DNA from 3 places in the Streptomyces sp. NBC_01288 genome. Region 1 is predicted to be linked to each of the others. Evidence: riboswitches for the same ligand, from Rfam matches in the RefSeq annotation. Region 1 holds a riboswitch; each other region holds the start of a gene.
The links. A riboswitch is a leader RNA that binds a small molecule or an ion and turns the genes downstream of it on or off. The one in region 1 is predicted to bind cyclic di-AMP.
Positions count from the first base shown of each region.

Region 1 (7,357 bases):
CCGCCCCTTTGATGTCGCTCACCTGGACCGACCACGTCACCGGCCGCCGGGGCTTCCTGGTCGTCGACCGGCTGGTGCGCGGGGTGTCCAGCGGCGGGCTGCGGATGCGGCCGGGCTGCACGCTCGACGAGGTGGCGGGGCTGGCCCGGGGCATGACCATGAAAGAGGCGCTGCACTACGACCCGGAGGGCAGGTACATCCCCCTGGGCGGCGCCAAGGGCGGCATCGACTGCGATCCCCGGGACCCGGTGTCGTACGGCCTCCTCGTGCGCTACCTGCGCGCCATGCGGCCGTACATCGAGAGCTTCTGGACGACGGGTGAGGACCTCGGGCTCAGCCAGGACCTGGTCGACCGGGCCGCCGCGGAGGCGGGGCTCGTGTCGTCGATCCAGGCCGTGTACCCGCTGCTCGACGACGAGGCCGCGGCGCGGCGGCGGCTCGCGGACGCCTTCGCGGTCGAGGTGGACGGCATCGGTCTCGACGAGCTGGTCGGCGGCTGCGGGGTCGCCGAGTCGGTGCTCGCGACGCTGGACCGGGCGGGCGTGCCGTACACGGGGACACGGGTCGCCGTACAGGGGCTGGGCACCATGGGCGGGGCCACGGCACGGTTCCTCACGCGCGCGGGGCTGTCGGTCGTCGCCGTCGCCGACATCAAGGGCACGATCGCGAACCCGGCCGGCCTCGACGTGGACGCGCTGCTCGCGGCCCGGGACACCTACGGCACCGTGGACCGCTTCGCGCTGCGCCCCGGCGACCTCGAACTCCCCGGCGAGGACTGGCTGGCCGTCGACGCGGAGGTGCTGGTTCCGGCGGCGGTGTCGTACGCGATCGACACCACGAACCAGCAAGGGATCACCGCCCGCTGGATCGTCGAGGCGGCCAACATGCCCGTACTGCCCGAGGCGGAGGACCTGCTCTCCGCGCGCGGGGTCACCGTGCTGCCGGACGTGGTCGTGAACTCCGGGACGAACGCCTGGTGGTGGTGGACCCTGTTCGGCGACATCGGCGCCGACGCGGACGAGGCGTTCGCGCACACCCGGCGTTCGATGCGCGCCCTGATCGACCGGATGCTGGCCCGCGCGGACACCGACGGCACGACACCGCGCGCCGCCGCGCACGCCATCGTCGACGACCGGTTGCCGGTCATCGCGGAACGGTTCGGCTGGTACCGGTGACGTACGGGACAGCACCCCTATGGGCAACGGATTAGGGTGACCGCGTGGCGAGAGTGCGGTTGAGCGTGGCGGAACGGCAGGCGGAGTTGCTGCGGGCCGCCGTCGAGCAGATCGAGGCGCGGGGCGTGGCGGCGGTCAGGATCGCCGACGTGGCCTCGGCGCTCGGTGTGAGCAACGCGCTGGTGCTCTATCACTTCTCGACCAAGGAGAAACTGGTCGCCGCCGCGTTCACCTTCGCCGCCGAGGACGACCTCGCGCATCTCCACAAGCTCCTGGGCCGCCGTACGACCGCGCTGCGCCGACTGCGGGCCGCGGTGCGCTGGTACGCGCCGACCGGGCAGGCCAAGGGCTGGCGGCTGTGGATCGAGGGCTGGGCGGCGGCGCTCCGCGAACCCGCCCTCCTGGACGTCACCCGCGATCTCGACCGCCAGTGGAAACAGGCCCTCGCGGAGGTCGTCGCCGAGGGCGTGACCGCGGGCGAGTTCCACTGCCCGGACCCGGCCACCACCGCCCTGCGCCTGACAGCCCTCCTCGACGGGCTCGCCGTACAGATGACCGCCTACGGGGGCACGGTGTCGCGGGCGCGGGCCCTGGAGTGGGTCGACGAGGCACTCGCGCGGGAACTCGGCCTGGAGCGGGCGGCGTTGACCGCTCCCTGAGCCGTTCCCGCAAAAGCCGCCTCTTCGAGGAGACGACTCCGCACATGTCACCCCGTTAACGCGGCAGCCTGTTGCCGTGTCGCCCCGTCAGGCCACCCGCTCGATCCGCATCTTGATGGCGTCCGGCGACAGCGCGCCCTTCGCCTCGACATGGTCCCCGGAGGACTCGCCCCGCAGCCGGCGTCCGATCCACGGCACCAGGTACTCGCGCGCCCAGTGCACGTCGTCGCGCCGGATGTCGAGCGTGCCGCGCGGCGGCAGCGGGGGCCAGGGCTGGTCCGGGTCGGCCGGGACCTCGACGCCGAGGACCTGGCCCGCGCGGAGCGCCACGCGCGTGTGTCCCTCGGGAGAGAGGTGGAGCCGGTCGCCGTCCCAGGCCCGACGGTCCTGGACCGTCTTCAGGGACCAGAGGTCGAGCACCGGGCAGCCGTAGCGGTCGGCGATGGCCCTTACATGTCCGTTGTAGGTGGCGATCTTGCCGCGCAGATGCTTGAGCACGGGCACGCCACGGGTGTCGAAGCCGGTCGTCACCATGACGGTGCCGACGGCGGCGGTGAGGTCGGCGACCGCGCGTTCGAAGCGCTCGGCGACCTCGTCGGGGTCGGTGCCCGGACGGATGATGTCGTTGCCGCCCGCGGCCAGGGAGACCAGGTCGGGCCGGATCTCCTTGGCCCGGGTGAGCTGGTCCTCCACGATCTGGTCGAGCAGTTTCCCGCGCACGGCCAGATTGGTGTACTCGAAGTCGCCCTCGGGCCGCCGGTCCGCGAGCAGTACCGCGAACCGGTCGGCCCAGCCGACCATCGCCCCGTCGGGCCCTGGATCGCCGACGCCCTCGGTGAAGCTGTCCCCCACCGCCACGTACGACCCGATCACTGCTCTGTTGTCACTCTTCGAATCGTTAGCCACGGCAACCATAATTCACCCTGAGGTGTGACCTACGCGATCGTATTTTGGGGTTGACGGGCGGTGAGATAAGCCACTCGTAAAGGGTTGTCCAAAGTCGGAATAACCCTCCGATCAGGGGCGTTGACCCCGGAACTGCTCTGCTCCTGGCTCCGGCGTCAGCCGACGGTGACGCCGTGCGAGCGGAGGTAGGCGACCGGGTCCACGTCCGAGCCGTAGTACGGCGTGGTCCGGATCTCGAAGTGCAGGTGCGGGCCGGTCACGTTGCCGGTCGCGCCGGAGAGACCTATCTGCTGGCCCTCGGTCACGGTCTGGCCGGCCGAGACCGACAGCTGCGACATGTGGGCGTACTGCGAGTACTCGCCGTCCGCGTGCCGGATGACGACCTCGTTGCCGTAGGCGCCGTCGTAGGCCGCCGAGACGACCGTGCCCGCGGCGACCGCCTTGACGGTGGTGCCGGTCGGGACGACGAAGTCGACGCCGGTGTGATAGCCGCTGGACCACATGCTGCCCGCGACGTGATAGCCGGTGCCGATGGTGCCGCCGGTCACGGGGAGGGTGTAGCCGGTGGAGGTGCTGGTGCTCGTGCTGTCGTCGCTCTGCGCGGCCGAGCTGCTCTTCTCCGAGGAAGAGGAGGACGACGAGGACGAGGACGAAGAAGACGTGGTACCGGACGACTTGGACGACGTACCGGTGTCCGTGCCGCTCGTCGCGGCCTTCTTGCCGAGGGTCAGCTTCAGGCCCGGGTGGATCAGCGACGGGTCGCCGCCGATGGCCTCGCGGTTGTCCTGGTAGAGCTTCTTCCAGCCGCCGGTGACGTCCTGCTCCTCGGCGATCTTCGCGAGCCAGTCGCCCGACCGCACCGAATACGTCTTGACGCCCGAGGACTTCGAGACGGTCTTCGCGGCCGCCTTCTCCGTAACCGTCTTCTCGGTCGCCGGAACGGACTGAACCGCCTTTTCCGGAGCGGAAGTCGTGGTCGCGGCATGGGCGCCGGTGGCTCCCATGAGCGGAAGGGCGAGTGCGGCGCCGCCGGTTCCGGCTACGGCCATCGAGCGGGTGAGTCGCTGGGACTTCGGGCGGCGGTGCTTACCCTTCGCGGGCATGACGAATTCCTCTCCGGCGCCTGCGAGGTGAGCTGTCGGGTGCGGGCTGGAGATGCCCGGCCGCGCACTGGTCGCGGCTAAACCCCAAGCCCGTTCCGGAGACCGGAACAGGCGTCTTACCTGTGGGTCCCCCGCTCCTGCCGCATACGGGTGGGTGTGTGCGGAGTCCGGTCGGCGGCAGGATTGGGCGTCCGTCCGGATTGGTGGCGAACGTAAGCGAGGAAGACGCAAAGGGACAAGCAGGAGGTTCCACGGATTTGCGTTTCTTGTGTTTCCCTGCGGGAATTCACCGTCACCCTCCGTGAATTCCCACCGGACTCAACCCCTCAATCCCCCTGTAAAAGCACGTCAATTACGTGAACATGACGAACGACGCACGGTCACGAATATGACGCTGCTCACGTACACAACTCTCAGGTTCCTTTATTCCAGAGCGAGTTGGAACGAAGGCTGCAATTGGGACAGAGGGATCAGATGCGACGCAGGCGGATAACCGTCGCATCAAGGTCACCGCGCAGCCCGGTCCGCAGCCCGTGGTGCAACAGGACGGCCCCTCGGTGGACTTCGCCCGTTTCGAGGCATTCGTACGACGCTGTCGGGTCGAGCCCGCGCAGCCGGAGCGCCGGCAGGGGCTCGCCGTAGTGCTGCGCCTGGAGCAGGGCGAGGACGACGGTCTCGTCGCCGTCGACGTACTGCACGGCGCTGAGTCCGCCGCTCGGCGGGCGCAGCCGGTGGAGGTCGCCGTGCTGCACGAGCGGCCGGATCTCCTTGTAGAGGTCGACCCACTGGCGGGCCTCGGCGAGTTCCTCCTCGGTCCACTCCGAGAGGTCGCCGCCCACCCCGAGCACCCCTGCCATGGCGCTCACGAACCGGAAACGCAGGCTGCTGACCCGGCCGTTGAGCTGGATGTTCGGGCTGTCGGTGACCCAGGCGGCCATCACGCGCGCGGGGTGGATCTGGCTGAAGCCGTGCTGGATGGCGAGCCGGTCGAGCGGGTCGGTGTTGTCCGAGGTCCACACCTGGTCCGTACGGCTCATGACGCCGAGGTCGATCCGGCCGCCGCCGCCCGAGCAGGACTCGAAGGCCACGCCCGGGTGGGCCGCCCGCAACCGGTCGAACAGGGAGTACAGGGCGCGCACATGGTCGACCCAGAGGCGCTGCGGATAGGTGTCACCGGGCCATCCGGCATCAGTGAAGCAGCGGTTGAAGTCCCACTTCACGTAGTCGATCGGGGCGCTGGAGAGCAGCCCGTCGAGCCGCTCCCAGAGGTACTCCTGGACGTCCTCGCGGGCCAGGTTGAGGACGAGCTGATTGCGGAACTCCGTCCGCTTTCGCCCCTCTTGGTACTGCACCCAGTCGGGGTGCGCGCGGTACAGGTCGCTGTCCGGGTTGACCATCTCGGGCTCGACCCAGATGCCGAACTGCATGCCGTGCGCGTGGACGCGGTCGGCGAGCGGCTTGAGGCCGGCGGGGAAGCGGTCCGGGTTGGGGGTCCAGTCGCCGAGCCCGGCACGGTCGCTGGTGCGGGCGCCGAACCAACCGTCGTCGACCACGAACAGCTCGACCCCGAGCGCCGCCGCGCGCTGCGCGAGCGTCTCCTGCTGCTCCTCGGAGATGTCGAACTGGGTGGCCTCCCAGGAGTTGTAGAGCACCGGCCGGTCCTGGTCCGCGTCCGGGATGACGTACGTCCGCTGGTAGTCGTGCCAGGTGCGGCTGGCGCCGCCGAAGCCCGCGTCGCTCCACAGCCCGGCGAAGACGGGGGTCGTGAAGGACTCCCCCGGCGCCAGGAGCAGCAGTCCGGAGTCGTCGTACCCGGCGCCGCCGCCGATCTGCACGCGCGCGTCCGGGAGTTGGGCCACGGCGATCCGCCAGGACCCCGACCAGCCGAGGGCGCAGCCGTAGACCTCGCCGCGCTCCTCGGTCGCGTCGGTGTCGAGCGCGACCCAGGGCAGGTGCTGGTGCCCGGTGTGGCCGCGCCGGCTGCCGATGACCTTCTCACCGTAGGTGAGGTCGGACCGCACCAACCGGGACTCGGCGGCCCACCGCCCGTGCAGCTGCGACAGCCGCCACCCCTCCCGCTCGGGCAGCGTCCACACGGCGGAGTCGGCGCGCAGCAGCTCCTGTGCCTCGTCCCCGTCGTTGTCGAGACTCGTCCAGCGCTCCACGACGTCGCCGCGCGTCCGGTAGTGCAGCGTGATCGCGAGGCCGGTGTCCCGGAAGCGGAGCCGCAGTTCGTCGCCCTCGGTGTCGTACCGCTCGAAGGTCCATTCCGTGCCCCGGCGCTCGGGCGTGCGCACGGACAGGGCGGGGCGTGCGAAGCGGGGGCCGCCCTCTACGGGGTACTCCTCGCGGCCGTCGAGCGGGGACTCGAAGGAGGAGCCGGCGGGCAGCGGGCGCGCGGCGAGCTCCTCGGCGTCGGCGAGTGCGATCGCGGGGCCCCAGTGCAGGTGGAGCAGTTCGTCGTCCTCGGTGAGATGGACGGCGTAGCTGCTCGTGGGGCCCGTGAGCACCCACGTACGGCCGTTCTCGGCGATCTCCAGCATCAAGCCCCTCACAGATTCGAACAAGTCCACTCAAGCAGCAACATCATCAATGGCCCGGGGCCTGCGAGGCAACGTCTGTGGACAACTCATGGCCTGTGGAATCGATGTCGTATCGTCGGAAGCGTGCCCGCCGGTGAGCCGCGTCGTCGGGCCGAGTGGGAGGAGTCCTCGTGACGCAGCAGATTCCGTCGACCGAGCCGGAGTTGTCCGGAGTGCGCAATTTCCGGGACGTGGGCGGACTTCCGACGGTGGACGGACGGCGGGTGCGGCACGGGGTGCTGTTCCGCAGCGGTCACCTCGCGCACGCGACCGAGGAGGACTCCGCGTTCCTCGACTCGCTGGGCCTGCACACGATCTTCGACTTCCGCAACGCGTCGGACCAGAAACTGGAGGGCCCCGACGTCGAGCTGCCCGGCGTGCGCAATGTGAATCTGCCGCTGTCGGACCCGGCGGACGGTTCCGAGTTCTGGAAGATGGTCCGCGACGGCGAGATAGACCAACTGCGCGGGATCCTCGGCGGCGACAAGGGCGCGAACCGGATGATCGCCTCGTACCGCACGATCGTCACGGAGCGCACCGCTGAGCACTCCCAGGTGCTGCACGGGCTCGCGGAGGACAGTGTTCCCGCGCTGATGCACTGCGCGGCGGGCAAGGACCGCGCGGGCCTCTCGATAGCCGTGACGCTGCTCGCCCTGGGCGTGGAGCGCGAGGCGATCGTGACCGACTACCTGGAGTCGAACGCGAAGCACCGCCGCTACAAGGTGCGCCGCAGCGGCTCCTCCGCCTCGGCCTACTCCCCCGAGGTGATGGAGCTCCTCAGCCCCCTCTTCGACGCCCGCGCCGAGTATCTGACGGCCGCATTCGAGACCGTCGAGGAGACCTGGGGCAGTGTGGACGCCTATCTGGAGCAGGGGCTCGGGATCACCCCGGAGATCCGGGAGCGGCTGCGCGAGCGACTCCTGGACTGAACT
Region 1 covers NZ_CP108427.1:1,386,945-1,394,301, forward strand. The annotation lists gene OG194_RS06180 (glutamate dehydrogenase) at 1-1,175, shown strand, start outside; gene OG194_RS06185 (TetR/AcrR family transcriptional regulator) at 1,220-1,834, shown strand; gene OG194_RS06190 (SGNH/GDSL hydrolase family protein) at 1,922-2,707, opposite strand; gene OG194_RS06195 (M23 family metallopeptidase) at 2,896-3,843, opposite strand; cyclic di-AMP (ydaO/yuaA leader) riboswitch at 3,848-4,010, opposite strand; gene OG194_RS06200 (alpha-galactosidase) at 4,314-6,386, opposite strand; gene OG194_RS06205 (tyrosine-protein phosphatase) at 6,557-7,354, shown strand.

Region 2 (7,357 bases), 4.7 Mb from region 1:
CGCGACTGCTTGGCCGCGTCCGGGTCGATCACGATGTAGCCCGTCTCCCCGGGCATCACGTAGTGCAGCCGCTGCCGGATCTGCTGCTCCGCGTACGAGTCGTCCTGCCAGCGCGCCTTGAGGTCGCGGAGCTGCTCGACGCGCTGCCGCGCCTGCTCCTGCTGCCGTTGGAGATCGGAGATCTCGGCGCGCTGGGAGACGTACTGCCTTATCGGGTACGCCAGCGCCACGATCAGCGAGCACAGCACCAGGGCGAGGAGGGCCGCCCGGCCGGTGAGCCGGGAGCGGCGGGCCTGCCGCTTGGTCTGGGAGCGGTAGACACGGGCCGCCGTCTGCTCGCCGAGCAGCTTGAGCCTGGTCGCGGTGGAGAACCGGTCCCGGTCCTTCACGGCCATGTCCCGCCTCCCCTTCACACGTGCGTACGTCCCCGCACACGGTACGGGACCGGGTGCGGGGACGTACGTACGACTGGCTAAGGCTTAGCCCGGTATGGGTCAGCCCTTGAAGCGGGGGAACGCGCTGCGGCCCGCGTACTCGGCCGCGTCGTCGAGGATCTCCTCGATGCGGAGCAGCTGGTTGTACTTGGCGACGCGGTCCGAGCGGGCCGGGGCGCCGGTCTTGATCTGGCCGCAGTTCACCGCGACGGCGAGGTCGGCGATGGTGGTGTCCTCGGTCTCGCCGGAGCGGTGGGACATCATGCACTTGAAGCCGTTGCGCTGGGCCATCTCGACGGCGTCCAGGGTCTCGGTCAGCGAGCCGATCTGGTTCACCTTGACGAGCAAGGCGTTGGCCGTGCCCTCCTCGATGCCGCGGGCGAGACGCTCCGGGTTGGTGACGAAGAGGTCGTCGCCGACGATCTGGACCTTGTCGCCGATGCGGTCGGTGATGACCTTCCAGCCGGCCCAGTCGTCCTCGTACAGCGGGTCCTCGATGGAGACGAGCGGGTAGGCCGCCACGAGCTCCTCGTAGTACTCGGTCATCTCGGCGGCCGAGCGGGACTTGCCCTCGAACTCGTACTTGCCGTCCTTGTAGAACTCGGACGCGGCGACGTCGAGCGCGAGCCCGATCTGCTCGCCGGGGATGTAACCGGCCTGCTTGATGGCCTCGATGATGAGGTCGAGCGCGGCGCGGTTGGACTCCAGGTTCGGGGCGAAGCCGCCCTCGTCGCCGAGGCCGGTGGACAGGCCCTTGGTCTTCAGCACCTTCTTGAGGGTGTGGTAGACCTCGGCGCCCCAGCGCAGCGCCTCGGAGAAGGACTCCGCGCCGATCGGGGCGATCATGAACTCCTGGATGTCCACGTTCGAGTCGGCGTGCGAGCCGCCGTTCAGGATGTTCATCATCGGAACGGGCAGCAGGTGCGCGTTCGGGCCGCCGAGGTAGCGGAAGAGGGGGAGGTCGCTGGCCTCGGACGCGGCGTGCGCGACGGCGAGGGAGACGCCGAGGATGGCGTTGGCGCCGAGCGAGCCCTTGTTGTCGGTGGCGTCCAGGTCGAACATCGCCTGGTCGATCAGTCGCTGCTCGGTGGCGTCGTAGCCGACGAGCTCCGGGCCGATCTGCTCGATGACGGCGAGAACGGCCTTCTCGACACCCTTGCCGCCGTAGCGGTTGGGGTCACCGTCACGCAGCTCGATGGCCTCGAAGGCACCCGTGGAGGCGCCGGACGGAACGGCGGCACGACCCGTGCTGCCGTCGTCGAGGCCGACCTCGACCTCGACCGTGGGGTTGCCTCGGGAGTCCAGGATTTCCCGGGCTACGACGACGTCGATGGACGGCACGAGCATCTCCTTCTTGGGGTCTGACGCGGCTACGGCAACACCGCAGCGGCTCTGCGAGACGAGCCTAACCGGCTCGGGGCGATTGGCCATCCGGTCGGCCGCCTGATGGACAGAACCGAGAGTAAATTGTTTCCGAACGGAACAAAGCGCTTCGCTGAAGAGCGCGCAAAAAAGCCCCGCTCCGGTGCGTACGGGGGAACACGCACCGGAGCGGGGAGCCCGTGGGGGACGGGGGTGACCCTCACGAGGTCTCCATGATGGGGACCACGGATGTGAGGGCGCTGTGGTTCAGCTACGAGACCGATATGTCGTTTCGGGCTGTCACTTCAGGTGGAGCTGCTGGCCCGGGAAGATGAAGTCGGCGTCGTCGATGATGTCCTTGTTCAGCTTGAACAGCTGCTGCCAGCCGCCCTTCACCTTGTGCTTCTCGGCGATGGAGCTGAGGGTGTCGCCCTTGACGACCTTGTACTCGCCGTCACCCTTCTTGACCTTCTTGCCGGTCGGGGTGGTGACGGTCTTCTTGGCGGCCGGGCGCTCGGCGGAGCGGGAGGCGGTGGTGTCGCTCGTGGAGCGCTCGGTGGTGCTCTTGGAGGAGCTGGAGCTGTTCGAGCTGCTCGACGAGCTGGAGCTGCCGCCGGAGTACGAGGCGCCGGAGAGGCCGGTGCCGCAGGTGGGCCAGGCACCCTTGCCCTGGGCGGCGAGAACCTTCTCGGCGACGGCTATCTGCTGGGACTTGGAGGCCTGGTTCGCGGTGGAGGCGTAGGCGGTGCCGCCGTACGCGGCCCACGTCGAGGCGGAGAACTGCAGGCCGCCGTAGTAGCCGTTACCGGTGTTGATGGACCAGTTGCCGCCGGACTCGCAGCTGGCGACCGTGTCCCACTCGGACGCGGTGGCGGCGGAGGCGCTGCCGGTGGCCATCAGCGGGGCGGCGATCGCGACACCGGTGACGCCGGCGAGCGTGGCGACGCGGGTGGCCTTAGACGGACGGCGGTGCTTGCCCTTGCTGGAAAACAGCATGGAAAATCCCAATCCCCTCACCGACGCCTGCGAGGTGAGCTGTCGGGTTCGGGCCGTGTGAGTTGCCCGGCCGTGCTCGTACGTCTCGTACGCGGCACGACTTAACCCCAAGCCGGTTCCGGTCGTCTCTCAACTCCCGGGCCCGGCGCTTACCTTGGGTCCCCCGCTCCTGCCTACGGCGCTTGACGCGACGAATGTTCCCGGAGGCCGCTGGCAGGACTCGGCGTGTGCGGCAGCCGGGGCTCGTGGTGACGAGCGGCCTTGACCGTAGACACGGAATCGGCGGAATTTCAAAGACGATCAGGGCTTCTGAGACTCATCCCACACTTTGATCAAACCGGACATTCAGCTCGAAGCATGACGTGAACTCCCGCTGCTCTCTTGCTACTTTTCGTCCACTTCCGTACCGACGTCCAAGGTCTGACCGGCGGCGATCTGGGTCGGATCGGCGCCTATCACCTTTTTGTTCTCGGCGTAGAGCGCACGCCATCCGCCGTCGTAACCAAGGGAGTCGGCGATGGACGCGAGGGAGTCGCCGGCGCGGACGGTGTAGGTCTGCGGCGACACGCTCTCCTCGGCGCTGGCACCGCGATGCTTACCGGCACTCTGCTGGTCACCCTGCTGGTCGTCGGAATCGCTGAGCGCGCCGGTGTCGACGAGGCTCCATTTGCCCACCGCCTGGCCCGAGTTGTCCGATTCGTCGATTTTCGGGGAGGCGGCGACCGAGTCGTTGCCGGTCGAAGGAGTGGTTGACTTGTCGGACTTGGCGGAGTTGTCCGTCGCGGTGGGCGAGGGGCTGTCGCTCGACGAGTCGCCGCCGGACGCGTCGGACGAAGTCGAGTCCGTGGTGCCGGAGTCGGACAACCCGGAGGAAGCGGACGAGTCCGACGAACCGGAGTCGGCGTCGGAACCGGAGTCGGAGGAGCCGGTCGGAGTGGCCGACGGGGAGTCACTCGCGAGGCCGGTGTCGACGTCCGTCGAACCCGAGGTGGTGGTGAGACCGGAGAGCAGCGCGCAGGTGGTCCACGCGGAGGTGCCCTTGTCGGCGAGGATCTTCTCGGCGACGGCTATCTGCTGGGAGCGGCTGGCCAGGTCGGCGCTCGGGGCGTAGGCGAGGCCGCCGTACTTCTCCCATTCGTCCTGGGTCATCTGCAGGCCGCCGTAGTAGCCGTTGCCGTCGTTCTCGCTCCAGGAGCCGCCGCTCTCGCAGTTGGCCACCTTGTCCCAGGTGGTGCCGTCGGCGGCGTTCGCGGAGGCCGCGGCGAGAAGGGGGATGGCGATGGCGGAGCCGGTCACCCCGGCCGCGACGAGGAGAGCCGGAGCCTGACGGGGGCGACGGTGACGACCGTTCCCGGAGAGCATGCGGAGGCCTTTCGCGTGACAGCGGGGGGACCGCGCGGCGGGTGGTGCGGGGGTGCTGCGTGGGGTGGTGCGGGGCGCCGCGCTGGTACGTGAACGTACCCACAGTCGATCACTTGTCACAAGTTAATGCCACGGAGATCACGTGAAGATCACAGAGTTGAAGAACTGTCACTTTCGGGTTTAGGGGGCTGGATTGCCGGTTCAGCGGCGCTCCGGACCACCTGTTCAACGGCGTTCCGGGGTGAACTCCACGGGGAGTGTGCGCAGTCCGCGCATGATGAGGCCGCCGCGCCAGCGCAAGTCGGCCGGATCTCCGGCGAGTTGCAGGTCGGGGAGGCGGGTGAGGAGCGTGGCCAGCGCGGTCTGGCCCTCCAGCCGGGCTAGCGGGGCGCCGAGGCAGTAGTGGATGCCGTGGCCGTAGCCGAGGTGTTGATTGTCACGGCGCCCGAGATCGAGGACGTCGGGATCGGCGAACCGTTCCGGGTCCCGGTCCGCGGCGGCCAGTACGACCAGCACGGGGTCGCCGGCCGCGATGTCCTGCCCGCCGAGGGTGAGCGGACGGGTGGCGAAGCGCCAGGTGGCGAGCTCCACGGGGCCGTCGTAGCGCAGGAGTTCCTCCACGCCGGTTTCGAGGAGGCCGCTCTCCCCCGCGGCCAGGGACTTCTCCAGGCGGGCGCGCTGCTCGGGGTGGGTGAGGAGGGCGTACATGCCGTTGCCGATGAGGTTGACAGTCGTCTCGAAGCCGGCGAACAGCAGGATGAAGGCCATCGCCGCGGCCTCGTTCTCGGTGAGGTGCTCGCCGTGGTCGGAGGCGCGGATCAGGCCGGAGAGGAGGTCTTCGGTGGGAGTGGGGGTCGGGGTGGGGGTGCCGGTGGGGTTCTCGCCGGGGTACGGGGCGGGGGTGCCGGACAGGTTCACGCCGGGGTGTGGGGCTGGGGCGCCGGACAGGTTCACGCCGGGGTGCGGGGTGGGGGCGTCGGAGAGGGCTTCGCGTTTGCGGTGGATGAGGTCGGCGAGATAGGCGCGCATCTTCTTGACGGACCGGGCGACTCCGCCGCGCGGCCCGCCTCCGTGCCGGATCATCATGCCCGCCCAGTCACGGAAGTCGTCCTGGTCCTCGCGGGGGACGCCGAGGAGGTCGCAGATGGCGTAGATGGGGAGCGGGAAGGCGAAGTCGTGGATGAGGTCGGCGGAGCCGTCGGCTGCGAACCGGTCGATCAGATCGTTCGTCAACTCCTGCACCCGGGGCGCGAATTCGGCCACCCGCCGGGGTGTGAACGCCTTGCTGACCAGTCGTCGGAGGCGGGTGTGGTCCGGGGGGTCGATGTTGAGCAGATGCGTCATCAACTCGGCCTTGCGTTCACCCGGGATACCCGTCTTGCCCTTCGCGTGCGCCGGTTCGTCATGGTGCGCGGGGTTCTTGGAGAGCCGGGGGTCGGCGAGGGCGTGCTTGGCATCGACGTAACGGGTGACCAACCAGGCCTCCACTCCGCTGGGGAGCCGGGTCTTGTGCACGGGGGCGTGCTCGCGGAGCCAGGCGTAGGTGGGGTAGGGGTTGGTGGCGAATTCCCAGGTGAAGAGGTCGGGGGCCTGGTCCGGAGTGGGGGTCGCGGGGTTCGGCGGGGTGGGGTGGCTGGGCTGGTTGGTCACTCGTTGACGGTATCTGGGGTGGGGGTGGTGCCGTCCGGAGGGCGGGGCGGTGCCGGGAGGACTTCGGGGAGGCCGATGGGGTTCGCGGTGCCAGCCCATCGATACGTGTCCGCGACTTCAACCCTCTGATACCAGTCCGCGGCTTCGGCCATCCTGCCCTGCAGGTCCAGCAGCACCCCGATGGCCGTCTCCGCCTCGGAGACGCCCCCTTGGAGGGCTTGGCGATATAACTCCATCGCCTCGTCGAACCGATCCTGCCTGGCCATCCACTGGCCGAGGTTGAATGCCGCGCTCGCATCTCCAGCATGTGCGGCTGACTGGTAGTAGGGGACCAGCTTGACTTCGTCGGCCTCTGGCTCCCACGAGAGATGGACGCCCAGTTCACCTGCGCCGCGCGCATCACCCCGTGCGGCGGCATAACACAACCAGACGTCCGCCTCCGGGGCCCGCCAACTGCTCAGAAGAGCACCGAGACTTACGGCGACCTCGAGGCGGCCGGCGGCCGCAGCCCTGCGGTACCAAAGAAGTGCCTCGTCCTCGCGACCGGTGCCGACCAGCGTGTCGCCGAGTTCATGGGCGGCCACGGGGTCACCGGCTTCGGCGGCTCTGCGCAGCCATGCTTCGGCTTGGTCGCGGAGGAGCTTGCCCAGTGTGGTTGCGGCCCAGGAACCACCGGCCGCAGCCGCCTGCTCCAGATACGGCATGGCCTGCGTGGTGTCGCCGCGTGTCATGAGGAACGCTGCGAGTGCCTCGGCACCCCTCCAGTCGCCCACGTCCGCCGCCCGGCTGAGCAGGGCACAGCGCTCATCGGGTCCGACGCGGCCGGCGAAGGCGATCATCAAGGCCGTGTCCTCCCCGTTTAGCCGGGAGAGGAACGCGGTACGGGCCCCGTCAAGGATGGCATCGCGGTCGACGACAGAGTCTGGCCCGGACTCGTCCAGCAGCGTCCACCACACCTCGTCCGGCACCGGTTCCAGGTTGCCGTCCGCTCTCGTGGCTTCCGCGACGAGAGCCCCGTACACCCGCCAGGTCTGCGCCTCATCCCCCCGTACCAGGAGCCCCGACGCTCCGAACAGGGGTTTCGTCGCCCAGGCGAGAGCGTCCTCGAAGGACTCGCGTTCCTCTGCCCCATAGTGTTCGTGGACCCTTCTCAGCAATTCCACCGGCACCGCTCCCCTGACCCCGCACCGAGCGAGGTCGACCGCAGCACGTACCAGCAACTGCCCGCGCGGGTGACTCACTTGGGTCCCCACGCGCCGCCACTCGTCGAACAGCAGATGCCCGATCGCGAAGTACGAGGCGGCGCCCTCCCGACCGCTCCACATGTACGCCGGGTACGCGCGCGGGTCGTCGAGCCCCGCAAGCCGCTCCAGTTCGGCGTCGCTCCACTCTCGCGCCAGTTCCACCGTGCGGGCCGCGGCGATGACCCGCTCGCCCGGCGCCGTCCCGGAACGGCGCCGGTAGTACTCCTCGGGGTTGATCGTGCCGAGCATGACGGCTCCGAGGGAGGTGAACCGTCCCAGGAGCTTCAGATCGAGACCGCCGCTTCCCAG
Region 2 covers NZ_CP108427.1:6,114,936-6,122,292, reverse strand. The annotation lists gene OG194_RS27635 (FtsB family cell division protein) at 1-395, opposite strand, end outside; gene eno (phosphopyruvate hydratase) at 495-1,781, opposite strand; gene OG194_RS27625 (transglycosylase family protein) at 2,097-2,792, opposite strand; cyclic di-AMP (ydaO/yuaA leader) riboswitch at 2,802-2,983, opposite strand; gene OG194_RS27620 (LysM peptidoglycan-binding domain-containing protein) at 3,177-4,154, opposite strand; gene OG194_RS27615 (cytochrome P450 family protein) at 4,380-5,804, opposite strand; gene OG194_RS27610 (tetratricopeptide repeat protein) at 5,801-7,357, opposite strand, start outside.
Region 2: linked by a shared signal. The riboswitch ahead of OG194_RS27625 (transglycosylase family protein) and the one ahead of OG194_RS06195 (M23 family metallopeptidase) in region 1 are both predicted to bind cyclic di-AMP.

Region 3 (7,357 bases), 7.6 Mb from region 1:
CCGAGGACGCGGACGTCGCGGACGCCCGGGATCTCCCGCGCCGGGGCCAGGCCCTCCCGCAATCCCGTCTCGATGCGCTTGACCTCCGTCAACCAGTCCTGGTTCAGGAGGAGTTCGATCGAGGCGCAGGCCACGGACGCCGCCAGCGGGTTGCCCATGAACGTGGGGCCGTGGGCCAGGATCGGTACCTCGCCCCGCGAGATGCCCTCGGCCACGCGTGACGTGCACAGCGTCGCCGCCATCGTCAGGTAGCCGCCGGTCAGCGCCTTGCCCACGCACATCACGTCCGGCGTCACCGCCGCGTGCTCCGCCGCGAACAGCGCGCCCGTGCGGCCGAAACCCGTCGCGATCTCGTCGAACACCAGCAGCACGTCGTGCGCGTCGCACGCCTCGCGCAGCACCCGCAGATACGCGGGGGAGTGGAACCGCATCCCGCCCGCGCCCTGCACCACCGGCTCCACGATGACCGCGGCCAGTTCGTGCGCGTGCCGTCCGATCAGCTCGTGCAGATGGTCGGCGTACGACTCCTCGTACTCGGCTGGAGGCGCGTCCGCGAAGATCTGTTGAGGCAGCACTCCTGCCCACAGCTCGTGCATTCCGCCCTCGGGGTCGCACACCGACATCGGATGCCAGGTGTCACCGTGGTAGCCGCCGCGCCAGGTCAGCAGGCGCTGTTTCGCGGGGCGGCCGAGCGAGCGCCAGTACTGGAGGCACATCTTCACCGCCACCTCGACCGACACCGAGCCCGAATCGGCGAGGAAGACGTGTTCCAGACCGTCGGGTGACATGTCGACAAGGAGCTTCGCCAGCCGTACGGCGGGCTCATGCGTGAGTCCGCCGAACATGACGTGGCTCATCCGGCCAAGCTGCTCCTGCGCGGCCTCGTTGAGCACGGGGTGGTTGTAGCCGTGGATCGCCGACCACCAGGATGACATCCCGTCGACCAACTCGCCCCCGCCGCCCGCCAGTCGGAGCCGCACCCCGCTCGCCGACTCCACGACGAGCGGGTCGACCCGGCCGGGCATCGGACCGTACGGATGCCAGACGTGCCGCCGGTCCAGCTCCAGCAGCTCCGGGACGGGCAGGCGGCCGGTCGGGTCAGGCATTGGGCGCGATGTCCGTTCCGGCACCTCGACGGCGTACGGAGACCAGGTCCCGGCGGACCTCGTCGACCTGCGGCACGGCAGCGGGCGTAGCGGCGGAGCTGGAACCGCAGACTCCGGCGCCCTCGTGCCCACCGCAGCCCCCACCACACCCGGCGTCGGCTCCGTCGTGCGAGCCGCAGCCGCCCGCCGCCACGGTCGCCCGGTGCTCCGGCAGCGTCACCTCGCCCGCGCCCTCCACCTCGAAGCCCGCGTCCGCGATCATCTCCAGGTCGGCGTGGCCGGCCTGGCCCTCACTGGTGAGGTAGTCGCCGAGGAAGATCGAGTTGGCGAGGTTCAGGGCGAGGGGCTGCATCGTGCGCAGGTGGACCTCGCGGCCGCCCGCGATGCGGACCTCGACGTCCGGGCAGACGAAGCGGACCATCGCGAGGATGCGCAGACAGCGCTGCGGGGTGAGGTGCCACTCGGCGGCGAGCGGGGTGCCCTCCATCGGGATCAGGAAGTTCACCGGCACCGAGTCCGGGTCGAGGTCGCGGAGGGAGAAGACGACGTCGATCAGGTCCTCGTCCGTCTCGCCCATGCCGGCGATCAGGCCGGAGCAGGCGGACAGACCGGCCGCGTGCGCCTTCTGCACGGTGTCGACGCGGTCGGCGTACGTGTGGGTGGTGGTGATGTCGCCGTACGTCGACTCGGACGTGTTGAGGTTGTGGTTGTAGGCATCCGCGCCGGCCTCGCGCAGCCGGTCGGCCTGGCCGTCGGAGAGCAGGCCGAGGCAGGCGCACACCTCGACGCCCTCGTTCTGGTCCTTGATCGCCTTGATGGTGCCGGCGACCCGGTCCACGTCCCGGTCGGTCGGACCCCGGCCGGAGGCGACCAGGCAGACACGCTTGGCACCTCCCGCCACACCGGCCGCGGCGGCCTTCGAGGCGGCGTCGGGTTTCAGCCACGTGTACTTCAGGATCTCGGCCTTGGAGCCGAGCCGCTGCGAGCAGTACGAGCAGTCCTCGGGGCACAGGCCGGACTTCAGGTTGACGAGGTAGTTGAGCTTCACCCGTCGGCCGAACCAGTGCCGGCGCACCTTTCCGGCCGCGGCCACGACATCCAGCAGGTCGTCGTCCGAGGTGGAGAGGACGGCGAGAGCTTCCGCGCGGGTCGGCAGCTCGCGCCGAAGCCCCTTGTCCACGAGCGTGTTCAGCAGGTCCATGAGATCCGATCCTGTCCTACGGGACCGCTTGCGGCCAAGGAGAGAATGCACAAGACATGGGGCTGGGCGTGTGGGTATCACCACACCATGGGCGGCTCGTCGTCCGATTAGTGTCTGTGCACTGCCTACAAAAGCCCGGAGGAACCATGGCGTTCGGCTGGATCGACGAGCAGGCGGAGCAGCGCCGTCGCGCCGGGCTCGTACGGACCCTGCGGCCCCGGCCCGCCGACTCGCCGCTCCTCGATCTCGCGAGCAACGACTACCTGGGTCTGGCCCATCACCCCGAGGTCGTCGAGGGCGCCGCCGACGCGGCGCGGACCTGGGGTGGGGGGTCGACCGGGTCACGGCTCGTCACCGGTACGACCGAGCTGCATGCCCAACTGGAGCGCGAACTGGCCGAGTTCACCGGGTTCGGGGCCGCCCTCGTCTTCTCCTCCGGCTACGCGGCCAACCTCGCCGCGGTCACCACGCTCGCGCCGCACGGCTCGCTGATCGTCTCCGACGCGGGCAACCACGCCTCGCTGATCGACGGCTGCCGGCTGGCGCGGGGTGCGACCCAGGTCGTAGGGCATGCGGACCCGGACGGGGTGCGCAAGGCGCTGCGGACGCACGACGGGCAGGCCGTCGTCGTGTCCGACTCGGTGTTCTCCGTGGACGGGGACGCGGCGCCGGTGCGGGCGCTCGCCGAGGCGTGCCGGGAGTTCGGGGCCGGGTTGCTGCTCGACGACGCGCACGGGCTCGGGGTGCTGGGCGAGGGCGGGCGCGGGGCGCCGTACGCGGCGGGGCTCGCGGGCGGTGAGGACGTGGTCGTGACGGTGACCTTGTCCAAGTCGCTCGGCAGTCAGGGCGGTGCCGTGCTCGGGCCGGCGCGGGTCATCGACCATCTGGTCAACGCGGCGCGGACGTTCATCTTCGACACGGGGCTCGCGCCCGCCGCCGCGGGTGCGGCGCTGGCGGCGCTCACCCTGCTGCGGCGCGAACCCGAGCGGGCCGCCCGGGCCCGCGCCGTGGCGGGTGAACTGCACACGCGGCTGACCGCGGCGGGTCTGGAAGCGGTACGTCCGGACGCCGCCGTGGTCTCGGTGCGTGCGCCGTCCCCGGAGGCGGCCGTGCAATGGGCGGCCGACTGCCGTACGGCAGGGCTGGCCGTGGGCTGCTTCCGTCCTCCTTCCGTGCCCGACGGCATCTCACGGCTCAGGCTGACCGCCCGAGCGGACCTCTCCGGGGCCGAGATCGAACGCGCTGTACGTGTGATCGGCGAGACGCGACCATGAGTCGGCGTTACACGGTCGTGCGTCGCTGACGGGCGGAAAGGTCAGTGGAACGTGGCGAGGAAGCCCGTCCAGCTTTCGGGGGAGAAGAGCAGGGCGGGTCCTTGCGGGTCCTTCGAGTCGCGTACGGCGAGCAGCCCCGCGCGGGGGCCTGAGCGCGGACGAGCCGCCTCGACGCAGTTGTTCGCTCCCGTGCTGTAGCTGCTGCGCAGCCACCGCACACCGGACAGTTCAGAACTGGAAGGTACGTTCCGAGGCAGTGCAGACATGGTGCCTCCTTACGCGCCGTCACCTATCCCGGCGATGTAATCCGACGAATCATCGGGCGAAAGGGCGTGGAACTGAAGGGTGTTGAAGGCCTCGCTGTAGGCCTCTAGGTCTTCTTTCCGTTCGAGGTAGAGGCTACTCGTCAAGTGGTCTAGAACAACCACGTCCAGATCAGAAGTGCTCGGAAAGGAGAAGATAACGAAAGGTCCGGTGATGCCGATGTGTGCTCCTGCGGCGAACGGCAGTACCTGAAGCCTCACTTGGGGCAGCTTGGCCGCCTCCACGAGCCGGACCAGCTGACGTGCCATCACCCCCGGCCCGCCGACCTCGCGCCGCAGCACCGCCTCGTCGAGGACCACGCTCAGCTCCAGCGGCGGATCCGCGCGCAGCACGTCCTGCCGGGCCAACCGCACCTGTACCAGCGCGTCGAGCCGCTCGGGGCCGTCGTTGTCGAGGCCTCCCACGGCTGCCCGGGTCACCGCCCGGGCGTACTCGGGGGTCTGAAGCAGACCGGGGACCACCGAGGTCTCCAGGGTGCGGAGCGTGCTGGCCTGTGACTCCAGGCTGATGAAGTCCCGGTAGGCGGGCGGCAGTACACCGCGATAGGCGTGCCACCAGTGGTGCCGGCCGCCGCCGTCGTCGGAGCCGGCCAACACGAGGAGCATGTCCCGAAGTTGTGGGTCGCCGACCTGGTAGGCGTCCAGGAGTAACCGGACGTCGGGCGGTTTCACGCCACTCGCGCCGGTCTCGATGCGGCTCACCTTCGACTGGTGCCAGCCGACCAACCGGGCCGCCTCACCGCTGGTGAGCCCCGCCTCCGCACGCAACGCGCGCAGTTCCGCGCCCAGTTTCCGGCGGCGCACCGCGGGACCGTACTGCATGGGTTTCTCCTTACTCCTTCCGAGCCGCCCAAATACGGTCTGGGGTCGCAGAGTTCACCGCTTCGAGCGACAGATATATGCATATCTTGGTGGATCGCCACCGTTACCGACGCGGTAATGGCAGTCTGGCGAAGAAGCACCAGTCCGGGACCGTACTCGAACCATCCGCTCCGTGTCGGACACCGGTCCCGCGGGAAAGGGACGACCGCGCCATGGCAGACCATCTGGAAGCATCCGTCACTCTGCCGAGCGATCCCGCCTCGGTCTCCACCGCCCGCACCTATGTCGTCGGGACCCTGGTGGAATGGGGACTTCCGGCGGACACGGAGGTCGCCGACACCATCCGCCTCATCGTCTCCGAACTCGCCACCAACGCCGTACAGCACACCTTCGGGCAGTCACCCACCTTCACGGTGGACATGGAGCTGGAGCGTGACGAACGGCTGCGCATCGGGGTCACCGACAGCCATCCCCGGTTCCCGAAACGCCTGCCGGCCGCCGTCCAGCAGGACAACGGCCGGGGCATGGTGATCATCCGCTGGCTGACCGCGGAGTGCGGCGGCAAACTCAAGGTCCGGCCCACCCTGGAGGGCGGCAAGACGGTCTCCATCGAGGTGCCCTGGACGGTACCGGCCCGACCGGTGACCACGGCGGGCCAGCAGGAGCCGTAGAGCCGCCGTCTTCCGAACGTCTCCGTCCCCGAACGTCCCTGGACACCCGAGGGGGGTGGCGGCCTGTCAGGTGGCCGCCACCCCCCTCGGGAGATTCGGACAGGTCCTAGCTGACCCGGCCGTACCAGACGCTCTTGGTCCAGATCTTCTGCAGCCTCACCACGTCCCCGGTCTTCGGGGCGTGCCAGATCTTTCCCTTGCCGGCGTAGATGCCGACGTGGTAGACGCTGGAGCCCGAGTGGAAGAAGACGAGGTCCCCGGCCTTGCGGCTCTTGGCCGAGATGTGGTGGGACTTGTTGTACTGCTGGGCCGCCGTACGGGGCAGTTTCTTGCCTGCCTTCTTGTACGAGTACAGCGTGAGCCCGGAGCAGTCGAAGCGGCCCGGTCCGGTGGCCCCGTACCTGTACGGGGCGCCCTTCTTGGACGCCGCGACCTGGAGTGCCTTCGTCGCGGGTGTCGCGGCCGCGGCGTCGGATGCGACGCCCGGTATCACGACGGAACCGCCAACAGCGGCGATGGCGAAGGCCGAGGCCGTACCGGCCCTGACCATCAGCGACGGGACACGATTGAGCGCAGTCATGCGCAACCCTTCGTCAGCCGCCTGTGAAAGATGACCTGTCGGATTCGGGCTGACAAAGTTGCCCGGCCGCTGACGCGGCTTCACCCCAAGGGCTGCTCGACCCGGTCATGGCGTGACCGTCCCGGCGACCCGACGTGCTTGGGTCCTCCACTCCTGCCGATGCACTCCTGTCGACCTGTCATCCGGGTGGCGGCAGGACTCGGCGTCCGCCCGGATCGCCCCGCCGCTGCGGCGGGGTCTTGTCGTCAGACAGGGATCTTCACCTATGAATGTCCGAAAAGCCCAACGGAACCGGGGATTTGTGGGGTTACTCACCACTCACCCGTTCGGGTGGACAGCCCCGTGTTCGAAGGGGTGTCGAGGGGTTCCAGGCCCTCGGACCAGCACCGGAACCCTTCATGCGGCCCTCGGGCTACGCGTGTTGCGCAACCCGGACGGCCGTATGGGCGGAGCGGCGACTACTCCGATCGGGGGTACGCCGTTCGGCTCGTTTCGCCCCCGGCCGGAACGGCTCCGGGTCCGTCAACTGTCGGAGGGTGCGGGGATGGTGACGCGCGCCGTGCGGCGCTCCCCGTCCAGCACGCGCAGCGCCCGCGCGAGCGTGGGGGCGTGCAGTTCGGTCTCGCCCCGCTGGTGCATCAGCGCCAGCGCGTCCCGCAGCTCGGCGGCCTTGGCCACGAGCGCCTGAGCGGCCCTCAGACCACGATACGTGTCACCGTCGTGCGCCGGGTTGATACGGCCGAGCAGGTCGGCCACATCCAGGTAACGGTCGATCAACTCGCCCTCGGCGCGCGTCAGTGCGGGCAGCGGAGGCAGTTCCGGCGGCAGCATCGTCGGCTCACTCCCCGCCCGGCTCGGTGAGCGAGGTCTTGCGGGTCGACACGATCCGGTCCACCAACCCGTATTCCAGGGCCTGTTGGGCATCCATGATCCGGTCCCGCTCGATGTCGGCGCTCACCTGTGCCACCGTCCGGCCCGTGTGCAGGGCGAGCAGTTCCTCCAGTTGGACCCGCGTGCGCGCCAACTCCTCGGCCTGGATGGCGAGATCACTCGCCTGACCCTGGATCGGCTCGGGGAACGAGGGCTGGTGGAGCACCACCCGCGCACCCGGCAGCGCGGACCGCTTGCCCGGGGTGCCCGCTGCCAGCAGCAGCGCCGCGGAGGTGCCGGCCTGGCCGAGGCAGACCGTCTCCACGTCACACGTGACGAACCGCAACGTGTCGTAGATCGCCGACATCGCGGTGAACGATCCGCCGGGCGAGTTGATGTACAGCGAGATGTCCCGGTCCGGTGCCTGGTATTCGAGGTGCATGAACTGGGCCATCACGTCGTTCGCCGAGATGTCGTCGATCGGCGTCCCGAGGAACACGATCCGCTCCT
Region 3 covers NZ_CP108427.1:9,006,533-9,013,889, forward strand. The annotation lists gene OG194_RS40460 (adenosylmethionine--8-amino-7-oxononanoate transaminase) at 1-1,106, opposite strand, end outside; gene bioB (biotin synthase BioB) at 1,099-2,307, opposite strand; gene OG194_RS40470 (8-amino-7-oxononanoate synthase) at 2,454-3,581, shown strand; gene OG194_RS40475 (DUF397 domain-containing protein) at 3,623-3,847, opposite strand; gene OG194_RS40480 (helix-turn-helix domain-containing protein) at 3,857-4,726, opposite strand; gene OG194_RS40485 (ATP-binding protein) at 4,939-5,397, shown strand; gene OG194_RS40490 (C40 family peptidase) at 5,504-5,977, opposite strand; cyclic di-AMP (ydaO/yuaA leader) riboswitch at 5,981-6,160, opposite strand; gene OG194_RS40495 (hypothetical protein) at 6,500-6,808, opposite strand; gene OG194_RS40500 (ATP-dependent Clp protease proteolytic subunit) at 6,816-7,357, opposite strand, start outside.
Region 3: linked by a shared signal. The riboswitch ahead of OG194_RS40490 (C40 family peptidase) and the one ahead of OG194_RS06195 (M23 family metallopeptidase) in region 1 are both predicted to bind cyclic di-AMP.